2 regions of the Massilia sp. SYSU DXS3249 genome follow, and region 2 is predicted to be linked to the other one. Evidence: predicted binding sites of a transcription regulator. Region 2 holds the regulator's gene; the other holds the start of a gene.
What was found. Region 2 encodes FliA, which starts transcription of late flagellar genes. Its sites were predicted from a motif close to CTAAAGTTTNNNNNNNNNNNGCCGNTA; they were not measured.

Region 1 (5,809 bases), on a different contig from region 2:
AGGGATGATATCCAATTATCAATTTTTGGCGCGCACGGGAAATTGAATCGCGAACATCTTGTTGCGCAAAAACCCGTGTTCACTTCGGTGCTTCGACCGTATACCCTTTCGCTTGCAAGGTGGCGATGACGCCTTTCGGGTTCAGGATTTCCTTGATGGGCACGACCGTAAACGTGCTGGCGTTGGTGGCGAGCGCCTTTTCGGCGGCCTCGACCCAGCGGGCGAGCGCCGTTTCCTGCGCGGTTTTCAGTTCGGGCTGGTTCTTGCCGAGCGAACCCGTGCTCAAGGCGTGGATACAGACGTTGGCACGGTCGCTGAAGCTGAGCTTGCGGATCTCGTCGAGGTCGCCGACCGCCCAGGCATTCGCATGCGCACGCATGGCCTCGACGTCGGTATCGAGGCTTTCGATGGTTTTCATCAGGCAGGGAGCATCGTCTAGCGCCGACTTCTTGAATTCGCGCGCCGCCTTGCCGGGGTCCTTGATGGCCACGTGATAGGTCGCATCCGTGAACTTGAGCTTGTACTTGTCCGCCAGCTTGCCGATCTTGATGCGCACGTCGTCGCCGCCCGAAAGCCCGGCCTGCTTCAGCGCGCGGCTGTACAGTTCCCCGGCCACGAAGGTGGGGCGCTCGCGTTCGATGCCGCTGTCGTTGCCAAAATATTTATCCCGCAAGGGCTGCCAGCGCGCGTATACCTCGGGCGGCAAGACGTCTTTCAGCTCGGCGCCGTCCGGGTTCTTCTTGATGCCGACCAGGAAGGGCACGGCAGCCAGGCCACTCCATCCGACGCCGATCGACACGCCCGGCGGTTTGAGGTATTCCTGCGAGCCCGCGATGATTTTTTCGACCCGCGTGGAGCGCCACTCCATCTGTGCCGGAAGCGGAGAATACGCGCCGAACACCCACATCACGTTGTCTCCCTTCGACACCTTCCACAAGCCCGGGCCCGGGCGGCTGCCGGACACGAGGATGGTTTGCGGGAGCGCTTCGCCGTTGTCGAGCGTCGGCGTCGCCGCTGGGGCCGGCGCTGCGGCAGGTGCAGGCGCCTCGGCCTGCGCCCACGCGGGCAGGCTCAGGAAAGACAGGGCCAGGGCAGGCAATATGCGCTTGAACATGGTGACATCCTCGTCGTGAAAGTAAGGCTTCTACGTTATTTCGGTGGCTCGACCGTATAACCCTTGGCCTGCAGGGTGGCAATCACCCCCTTCGGGTCCAGGATTTCCTTGATCTCGACGACGGTAAAAGTGCTGGCGTTGGTCGCCAATGCCTTTTCCGCGGCCACCACCCATTTGGCGGCGGCCTGGGCCTTGGCGGTGCGGATTTCGGGCTGGTTCTTCGCGAGCGAACTATTGGTCATGGCCTCGAAGCAGGTCTTGTCGCGGTCGCCGAAGTCCTGCTTGCGGATCTCGTCGAGCTCGCCGACCGCCCAGGCATTGGCGCGGGCGCGCATGAGGTTGACGTCGGTATCCAGGACCTCGATCGTCTTGGCGAGGCAGGCGGCGTCGTCCAGCGGCGACTTCTTGAATTCGCGCAGCATCTTGCCGGGGTCCTTGATCTCGATGCGATACCCGGCGTCGGTCACCTTGATCTTGTGTTTGTCGACCAGCTTGTCGATCGTCTTGCGCACGTCGGAACCGCCTGAGAGGCCGGCTTCCTTCATGGCGCGGCTGTGCAGCTCGGCCGCGGCAAAAGAGGGACGTTGACGCTCGATGTCCTTGTCGGTGCCAAAATACTTTTGCTTCATAGGCTGCCAGCGTGCGTAGACCTCCTGCGGCAGCACGTCCTTCAGCTCGGCACCGTCCGGATTCTTTTTATAACCGATCAGGAAGGGCAAGGCGCCCATGCCGCCCATCCAGCCCACGTTGATATGCACGGTCGGCGGCTTCAGGTATTCCTGTGAGCCGGCGATGACCTTGTCGACCGCACGCGAACGCCATTCCATTTTCGTGGGCAAGGGGCCATAGGTGCCGAACACCCACATCACGTTGTCCCCCTTCGACACCTTCCACAGACCGGGTCCCGGGCGGGCGCCGGACACGAGCACGACTTGCGGCGCGTCCTCGCCGGCGGCGGGCGCCGGGGCGGCGGTGGAGGGGTCCTCGGCCTGCGACCAGGCGGGCAGGCTCAGGAAACACAGGGCGGCAGCAGGCAGTACGCGCTTGAACATCGTGACGATCCTCTTCTGGTGTGTGCTGAAGAGTATTGTCTTTGCGCCTATAAATATAAGCAAGTAACCGAGTGTTACAAGAGGCATATGCATGGCTGGTGACCGTGCCCTACTCCGTCCGCTTGCGCGCCGCCCAGGGCCGCAGGACGAGGTATTTCGGCACTGCGGTGCGCGAGCTGCTGCTGGCGCTGATCAGTTGGCGGCGCTCGAGCAGGGCGATGGCGCGCTGCGCCGTCACGCGCGACAGGCCGGTCTCCAGCGCGATCGTCGCGTAACTGAGCTGCACGGCGCGGCCCTCGGCGGCGGCGATCCGGTGCCACAGGTAGAGGTAGACGACGAAGGCGGCCGGCGAATGTTCGTGGCCGACCAGATCCGGCATCAGGACGTCGAGCACATAGGGGTCGAGGGTGGTCACTGTATTCTTGAAGAGTATAGTCATGATGATTATAGTGGGGCCCGCGCCCGTGCGAGAATGCCGGGATTCAGACAGGAGACCCGCTTGATCACCCACATCAAATTCGTCAGCATCCCTACCCGCGACCAGGACGCGGCCCTCGCCTTCTACACCGAAAAACTCGGCTTTCGCGTCATCACCGACCAGCCTTTCGACGGCAAGCAGCGCTGGATCGAGCTGCGCGTCGGCGCGTCCGAGACGCGCTTCGTGCTGTTCACGCCGACCGGGCAGGAAGACCGCATCGGCAGCCCCTTCAACGGCTCGCTGGCCTGCGACGACGTCGAGGCGACCTGGCGCCAGCTGTCGAGCCGCGGCGTCGAGTTCGTGTCGCCACCGCAAAAGCAACCCTGGGGCACCTTCGCCATCATGAAAGATCCGGACGGTAACCAGTTCGTGCTGTCCTCTTCCTGATCGCTTGCCATTGCAACAATCCAGCCGCGATTCCGCGGCTTGTTGCGCTAAATATTTCCCTGCGTCCATCAAGATCCGGCAGCACCGGCCGTTATTCAGACTGATACCGCGCCCCTTGCGCACCGCATTCTTACCGGATCCGTCATGAAACTCGTCGCTGTCTTCGCCCTCGCCTGTGCTTCGCTGCTCTCCGCCTGCGGCACCGTGCGCCTGCCCCTGGCCCGCCCGGCCGTGCAGCCCGTCGTCGTTACCCTGAGCGCCACCGGCTACGGCGCCGTCAACACTGCCTCCTGCAACGGCCAGTGCGAGCGCGTCTCGCCGGCCCAGCGCAAGCTGCTGGCGATGCGCGCTTCCCGCCTGGACGCCTACCGCGCCATGGCCGAACAGGTCTACGGCATGCGCATCGAAGGCGGCAGCACGGTGGGCTCGCTGGCGCTGAAGGACGACAGTTTCAAGGTGTATATTGACGCCTTCATCCGTGGCGCGCGCGTGAGCAATGTCGCCCAGCGCGAAGACGGCACTGTCGAGACGACCGTGGAGATGGATTTCGATACCAATGCGGCCCAGTCCCAGGCCCGCTCGCCGCGCGCGCTGCCGGCAGCGGCGAACGCCCGCGCCATGGTGGGCAGTGCTGGTCCTGGCGCTGCCTACGGCGCGTCGTTCTACCATGCGCAGTAATTTCAAACTTGGCTTTGGCGTCGCGCTTGCGCTCTTCCTCGCGCTGTTCCAGCCGGCCCTTGCCGCGCCGATCGAGGCCGAAGGCGTCGCCGCCATCGCCGACGGCGGCCTGGCGCGCGCCCGCCAGCTGGCCATCAAGGATGCGCTCGAACAGCTCGGCCTGCGCAGCGGCGCACGCGTGGATGTCGCGGCCGGCGCCGGCAAGCGCGCTTCGCACGACAGCAGCCGCGTCCAGCCGGCCTACGACTTCGACCGCTATACCGTCGTGCGCGAGTGGCAATCCGGCCCGCAGTCCGGGCCGATACTGCACGTGCGCGTCGCCGTGCAGGAAGAGGAAGCGCGCCCCAGCGGCAGCGTCAACCTCGGCTACAAGAAAAAAATCGTCGTCACCCCCTTCCACGTGCGCCGCTCCCCGCAGCTCGACGACGTCGACGACATCGCCACCCGCCTGCCGCAGGAACTGCTGCGCCGCCTGACCGGCACCGGCAAATTCCTCGGCAAGAGCAGCCCCTACGTGATCTCTCCCGGCAGCAGCGGGCCGGGCGCGGACACGGCGGCCGTACGCCGCCTGGCATCGATGCACGAGAGCCAGTTCGTGATCTCGGGCGAGATCGTCGACGCCAGCCCCTTCGACAAGCCGACCCTGTACGGCCTGATCGACCGCAAGGCACGCCGCATCGAGATCGAATTCTTCGTACACGACGGCCTCACCGGCGCCCTGCTGGCGCGCCGCACCGCCAGCGTGGAGCAAGTCGGCAAGCAGCGCATCGGCCGCGACAAGCCCTTCGGCAGCGCCAGCTTCGCGGCCACGCCTTTTGGCGGCGCGATCATGCGCGCGCTCGACCAGGGCATCGCCGGCATCATGGCCGACCTGGCTCCCCTGCCCTTCATGGCGAAGGTGGTGCAGGTACAGGGCGAGCGGATTTTCATCGACGCCGGCAGCACCTCGTCGATGACGCCGGGCGACCAGCTGGTGGTCTATAAACTGGACGCGCGCCAGCCGGTGTACGGGAACGATCCGCTGGTGCCGCTGGGGACGGTGGAGTCGGCGCTCGGCACGGTGACCATCGTGCAGGTGCAGCCGGGGTTTTCGATCGGGACCATGACGCCGCCGGGAGCAGCGCGGCAGGTCAGCGCCGGGGACATGGTGCGTTTCGATGTCGCGGTGTCGCCGGCAGGACGCTGATCCCGTAGGGTGGGCGCCCCGGGCCCACGCGGAACGATGAATAGAGTCAGCCAACAATCCACCTAATTGCCAGCGCCGCGTTATCTTCTCAAGAGCGTCAACGCGGCGCGTCCATCGCGACAAAACAACGCCAACACCATGCAGGCGTTCGCGTGGGCACGGGGCGCCCACCCTACGTTCGCGGCTCTTCCGGCTGTCGCTCCAGTAAACGCATTGCCAGCTTCAAGCCCTCGACCATCACATTGAACGCTTGCCGCTTGGTTTCCTCGTCCGGCACCCGCAGGATGTAGGACGGGTGGTAGACCGTCACCACCCAGCGGTCCTCATGCCGGATCGCCTTGCCGATCGAATCCCCCAGCTTCACGCTGCCGCTGCCCAGCACTGATTTGAGCGCCGTTGCGCCCAGCGCCACGATCACCTTCGGCTTGACGGCCGCCAGCTCCTTCTCCAGCCAGTAGTGGCAAGCCTCGACCTCGCGCTGCGCCGGCGTCTTGTGCAGCCGCCGCTTGCCGCGCGGCTCCCACTTGAAGTGTTTGACGGCATTCGTGAGATAGATCTCGCGCCGTTCCAGCCCGGCGGCGTTGAAGACGCGATCGAGCAGCTGGCCGGCGGGCCCGATAAAGGCTTCGCCGGCCAGGTCTTCCTGGTCGCCCGGCTGCTCGCCCACCAGCATGATCTGCGCCTTTTTCGGGCCGGCGCCGGGGACGGCCTGGGTCGCGAACTGCCACAGCTCGCAGCGCCGGCATTCGTCCAGTTTCGAGGGCTGCTGGCGCTCGGGCTGGGCGTCGGCGGGAGCGATCGGGATCGTTGCACCCGACTTGCGTCCCACCGCCTGCGCCTGGCCCGTGCTGCGCGCGCCCAGCTCGGCGTTGCTGACCATGGCGGGGACGATCGCGCCTTCCGGCAGGTTTTTC
Region 2 (5,809 bases):
CGGCGGACCGGACGTGGACACCCAGCTGCGCCGGGCAGCCAACCCGATTTTCAACCGTTTCCAGGGGCCGCATACGAGCACGCTCGGAAGCGAGTACCGTACGGGAGCGTGTACCTTCACTGAACAGGGACAGCGCAAGATGGCGGCCCTGTGGTTCGAGTCGATCAAGAAGGCGGACGCCGGCAGCGACCGCTATCAGAAGGAATCCCTGCTGCACTATTTCCGGTAACACCAGGCCGGCCATTCCCCATGGCCGGCGTCATCCGAAGCAACACAGCTTCGATCGCGAACACACCTCTTGCCGATCGCCGCCGATCCTTGCTCACAGGACAAGGAAATCGGCCGAAATCTTGTGTTTGCTCGTCCCTGCACCGGCAAGACGCTTGAGCTTGGCTCCCGTACGCTCATCAATTCCAACGCTGTGGTACCGTAGATTTTGTTAACAAAATAAATATAAAAAGTCGCAAGTTTTTCTTTGCTGACAACTGCCAAAACTAGTGGTCTTTAACCGAACCACCTTAGTGAGGAGTTGGATCATGTCTAATCTGTGCGCCGTACTTCAACACCGCCTTGCCAGGACGGGTGCCGCCATCCTGCTGGCTGCGTCCACACTCGTGGGATGCGCGACCAACAATACGTCGGCATCGCTGGCATCGGAGGATTTGGCAAGCGAGCAGGTATCTCCGGAAAAGCGGATCAGCCGGCTCGAGAAGAACGCAATGCAGTCCGCCATGGTCGATGGCGTGAGTACTGGCCTCGCCTTGTCGGCTGGGGCGATCGAGATGAATCCGCTGGTGTCGACATCGCCGCTCGGCCTAGTCGCGCTGACTGGCGCCAAGATCGGCCTGGTCAAACTTGCCGGCCGTCTGCCGAAAAATGAAAAACGGCTGGTCATCAAGACGAGCAGTGCGATATGGGGCGGCGCCGCCGTCAACAACCTGATGGTATTGGCGTCCGCAGCCCCGACAGTCGCGATCGGCACCGGCGTGATCGCAGGCGTCTTATGGTGGCTCCACAGCACCCGTGTCTATGAAGAAGCAGACCGCGAAATCGCGGCGCGCGAGGAAAAACTCAAGCTGGGAACGGATCAGCCGATGGTGGCGGCAGCGTCGGCGCCTTGAGGCTTCGTCGATGCGCGCACGTCCTGACAAATGTCCGGTCCTGGTCGGTGGAGCTCGCTGCCGGCCAGGCTGCGCCCGCTAGTGCCATGCTCCAAATCGAATTAACCCACTTTCCCCATCCTTTTCCCCCGATGGTTGCTTCACGGCATCGTCAATAATCTCTCCTGTAAACGGGCAATATCGTCCCGACATGACTGAAGCGGTACGGAGAATAAGATGAATGTGAAGAAATTTACAGCGGCAACATCCCGGGAAGCCTTGCGCAAGGTGCGCGATGCGCTCGGGCCGGACGCCGTCATCCTTTCCAACCGTGCGGTCGACGGCGTGGTCGAGATCCTTGCGCTGGACAACGACGACGTCGCTTCGCTGGCCGCCCCGGCCCCGGATTCCGAGATGGCCCAGCCGCAGCCGCGCCTCGACCACCTGCACGCCTTCGAACCGGAAGCGCCCGCTTTCGTGAACCGCCGCAGCGCGCCCGCAGCGGCAGCGCCGGAGCAGGTTTATGCGCGCCGTGCGCCACAGCCGCAGCCGGAACCGGAATTCATCCCCGAACACAGCTACGCCAACCGTCGCGCCCCGCAGGCCGAACCCGCCTTCGACATGGCCGCGATGACCTCGATGATGTCGGCCGCCATCGCCCAGGCCAAGGAATCGGCCGCCGCCGAAATGAGCGGCATGATGAACGAACTGCGCGCCATGCGCGGCCTGATGGAAACCCAGCTGGCCGAGCTGTCGTTCGGCGGCGCCCAGCAGCGCGAGCCGCAAAAGGCGGCCGTGCTGCGCGAAATGCTGGCCGCCGGCTTCTCGGCTTCGCTGGCGCGCTACCTGGTCGAGAAGATGCCGGCGAATAAGGACGCCGCCGAGGCGATGCGCTGGATCAAGACCGTGCTGGCGCGTAACCTGACGACGATGGCCGACGAAGACAACCTGCTCGACAAGGGCGGCGTGTTCGCCCTGGTCGGCCCGACCGGCGTCGGCAAGACCACCACCACCGCCAAGCTGGCCGCACGCTGCGTGATGCGCCACGGTCCGGAAAAGCTGGCCCTGATCACCACCGACGCCTATCGTATCGGCGGCCACGAGCAGCTGCGCATCTACGGCAAGATCCTGGGCGTGATGGTGCACTCGGTGAAGGACGAGGCCGACCTGCGCATCGCCCTGAAAGAGCTGCGCAACAAGCACACGGTGCTGATCGACACCATCGGCATGTCGCAGCGCGACCAGATGGTGACGGAACAGGTCGCCATGCTGGCCGGCGCCGGCGCCGATGTGAAGCGCCTGCTGTGCCTGAACGCCACCTCGACCAACGAAACCCTGGCCGAAGTCGTGCGCGCCTACCAGGGCAGCGGCCTGCACGGCTGCATCATGACCAAGCTGGACGAAGCCGCCTCGATCGGCAACGTGCTCGACGTGGTGATCCGCCAAAAACTGAATTTGCACTACATCTCCAACGGCCAGCGCGTGCCGGAAGACCTGCACCTGGCCGACCGCGCGATGCTGGTCGACCGCGCCTTCCGCAGCCGCCGCGAGGCCGCCGCCGCCTTCGACGATGCCGACCTGCCGCTGATGATGGTCGGCACCAGCCACCGCGACGAGAGCCTGCGCGGGGTGCACTGTGGCTAGTTTCGATTTCGACCAGGCCGAAGGCCTGCGCCGGATGCTGGCCGGCCCCAAGCCACGCGTCGTCACCTTTTTATCGAGCACGCCCAGCGACGACAAGGGCGCCATGCTGGTCAACCTCGGCGCCTCGCTGGCGCAGGCCGGCAACGAAGTGCTGATCGTCGACACCACCGTGCGCGACTACGGCGTTGCGCGCCGCCTCGAGATGGAACGCCATGCGGGCCTGTTGCAGGTGGCACGCCAGGAATGCGGGCTGAACCAGGTGGTGCAGGGCGCACCCCAGGGCTTTTCGGTGGCGCTGCTGTCGCGCGACGGCGACACGCCGCGTGCCGGCACCGACGAGGCGCGGCGCCTCGCGAAAACCTTTGATGTGCTGGTGAAAGGGCAGGGCGGCATCGTCATCGTCGATGGCGAACTGAACCGCGACGGCAGCTTTGCGCTGCCGGCCCTGGCCGAATCGGAAATCGTGGTGCAGGTCTCGACCAGCGCCACCTCGATCACGAATGCCTATGCATTGATCAAGCGCCTGGCCCAGGAATTCGGCCGCCGTCCCTTCGGCATCCTGGTCACCGGGGCCTCCGAGGCAGAGGCGAAGGTGGTTTACGATAATATGTCGGCAGCAGCAAGTCGTTACCTAGCGGTAACGTTAAGTTCGATGGGCTCGGTACCGGCCGACGAATACCTGCACCGCGCCGCGCGCCTCGGGCGTGCCGTGGTGGATGCCTTCCCGCTGGCCGGGGCGTCGGTGGCCTTCCGCCGGCTCGCCGGACGCTTCGCCCTGCCGGGCATGGCGAGATTGGAGCGTCAGAGCGGCGGCGCGCATTTTGGTTCCTGAGAAAAAAAGCACAAGCATGTATACCGTCAAAGGGAAAGCGGACAAGAACCACCTGCTCACCGAGCATGCCCCGCTCGTGAAGCGCCTTGCGCACCAGATGAAGGCCAAGCTGCCGCCGTCGGTCGAGGTTGATGACCTGATCCAGGCCGGGATGATGGGCCTGCTCGATGCCATCAACCGCTACGAGGACAACCACGGCGCCCAGTTCGAGACCTATGCCGTGCTGCGCATCCGCGGCGCCATGGTCGACGAGCTGCGCAGCAACGACTGGATGCCGCGCAGCACCCGCCAGACCATGAAGAAGGTCGAGACCGCGATGACGTCGCTGCAGCAGAAGCTGGGCCGTCCGCCGACCGAGACCGAGGTCGCCAAGTCGCTCGACGTCTCGCTCGCCGACTATCAGGAAATGCTGTTCGAAGGCGGCGGCCACCAGCTCGTGTACTACGAGGATTTCCACGACGACGACGGCAACGACTCCTTCCTCGACCGCTATGCGGTGGACGACGACGACCCGCTGCGCGCGCTGCTCGACACCGACTTCCGCCAGGCCGTGATTGCCGCCATCGACGGCCTGCCGCCACGCGAGAAGATCCTGATGGGCCTGTACTACGAGGAAGAACTGAATCTGAAGGAGATCGGCGCCGTGCTGGGCGTGTCCGAGTCGCGCGTGTCGCAGCTGCACACGCAGGCCGTGGCCAGGTTGCGCGCTTCGCTCAAGGAAAAGCTGTGGACTTCGCCAGCCTGATTGGCCTGGCGCTGGCCCTCGCCGGCCTGTTCGTCGGGCATACGCTCGACGGCGGCCGGTTCGCCTCGCTGTTCCAGCCGGCGGCCTTTGCGATCGTGGTGGTCGGCACCTTTGGCGCCGTGCTGCTGCAATCGAAGGCGAGCACCTTCAAGCGCGGCATGCGCATGCTGCGCTGGGTGTTCTTCCCGCCCAAGGACACGCGCCAGCCGCGTTCGCGCGAGATTGCCCTGTGGAGCCACTCGGTGCGGCGCGACGGCCTGCTCTCGCTCGAGCAGTTCATGAAGACCAAGGATCCGATCGTCGAGAAGGGTTTACGGCTGGTGGTCGACGGCGTCCATCCCGACAAGATCCGCGGCCTGCTGGAGGCGGAAGTGAGCGCCTACGAATTCGCCGAGCGCCAGGCCGCCCGCATCTGGGAAGCGGCCGCCGGCTACGCGCCCACCATCGGCATCCTGGGCGCCGTACTGGGCCTGATCCACGTGATGGAAAACCTGTCCGACCCGTCGCGCCTGGGCTCCGGGATTGCGGTCGCCTTTGTGTCGACCGTGTACGGCGTCGGGCTTGCGAATTTGTTCTTCCTGCCAGTGGGGAACAAGCTGAAGGCCATCGTGTCGGACCAGGTGGTGCAGTACGAAATCCTGCTCGAAGTCTTCCACGACCTGGCCAGCGGCAACCACACGCGCGTGGTCGAGGAGCGCGTGGCCAGCCTGCTGGCGCAGCGCTGATATGGCGCGCAAACGATACGACGAGCTCGAGGGCGGCGGCGAGCAGCAGGACCGCTGGCTGATCTCCTACGCGGATTTCATTACGCTGCTGTTCGCCTTCTTCGTCGTGATGTATGCGATCTCCGTCGTCAACACCGGCAAGTACCGGGCGCTGTCGGACGCCCTGGGCGATGCCTTCGGCGGCAAGCCGCAGGTGCCGCAGGCCAGCTCCCCCATCGACCCGCTTCCCCTCGCTAACCTGATTGCGCGCAAGCGTGCCGAGGCCGCACGGCGCGAGCGCGAGCGCCTGAATACGCTCGCGCGCCAGCTGAACGCCTCGCTTGCGCCCTTGGTGAAAGACGGCAAGGTGCGCGTCACGCAAACCGGGCAGGGCGTCAAGGTCGACATCAACGCCAGCGTGCTGTTCGAGGAAGGCGAGGCCGCGCTCGGCGGCGACGCGCGCACGACCCTCGGCACGGTGGCCGGGCTGCTGAAGGGCGAAGCGCATGCGATCGAGGTCGAGGGGCATACCGACAACCTGCCGATTGCGAATTCGGCTTATCCGTCGAACTGGGAATTGTCGAGCGTGCGCGCGAGCAGTGTGGTGCGCCTGTTCATCGAGGGCGGGATCGCTCCGGAACGCCTGACGGCGGTAGGGCATGGCGCGAACCAGCCGCTGGCGCCGAATACGGATGAGGCGGGCAGGTCGCGCAATCGGAGGGTGGCGGTGACGATCCTGGCTACGGTGCCTGATCAGGGATAAGCGTAGGGTGGACGGGTTTCC

Region 1: ACWCIA_RS16775 (LPP20 family lipoprotein) is a predicted target of FliA. The motif match lies at 3,099-3,125, and genes of this name have one in related genera.

The regions. Positions count from the first base shown of each region.
Region 1 covers NZ_JBSIPX010000015.1:2,345-8,153, reverse strand. Annotated here, with positions in the region: gene ACWCIA_RS16795 (TraB/GumN family protein) at 80-1,114, opposite strand; gene ACWCIA_RS16790 (TraB/GumN family protein) at 1,150-2,166, opposite strand; gene ACWCIA_RS16785 (helix-turn-helix domain-containing protein) at 2,276-2,581, opposite strand; gene ACWCIA_RS16780 (VOC family protein) at 2,666-3,031, shown strand; gene ACWCIA_RS16775 (LPP20 family lipoprotein) at 3,176-3,709, shown strand; gene ACWCIA_RS16770 (flagella assembly protein FlgT middle domain-containing protein) at 3,699-4,895, shown strand; gene ACWCIA_RS16765 (UdgX family uracil-DNA binding protein) at 5,068-5,809, opposite strand, start outside.
Region 2 covers NZ_JBSIPX010000002.1:245,428-251,236, reverse strand. Annotated here, with positions in the region: gene ACWCIA_RS03390 (hypothetical protein) at 1-229, shown strand, start outside; gene ACWCIA_RS03385 (hypothetical protein) at 537-1,121, shown strand; gene flhF (flagellar biosynthesis protein FlhF) at 1,338-2,744, shown strand; gene ACWCIA_RS03375 (MinD/ParA family ATP-binding protein) at 2,737-3,576, shown strand; gene ACWCIA_RS03370 (RNA polymerase sigma factor FliA) at 3,593-4,321, shown strand; gene ACWCIA_RS03365 (flagellar motor protein) at 4,303-5,046, shown strand; gene motD (flagellar motor protein MotD) at 5,048-5,788, shown strand.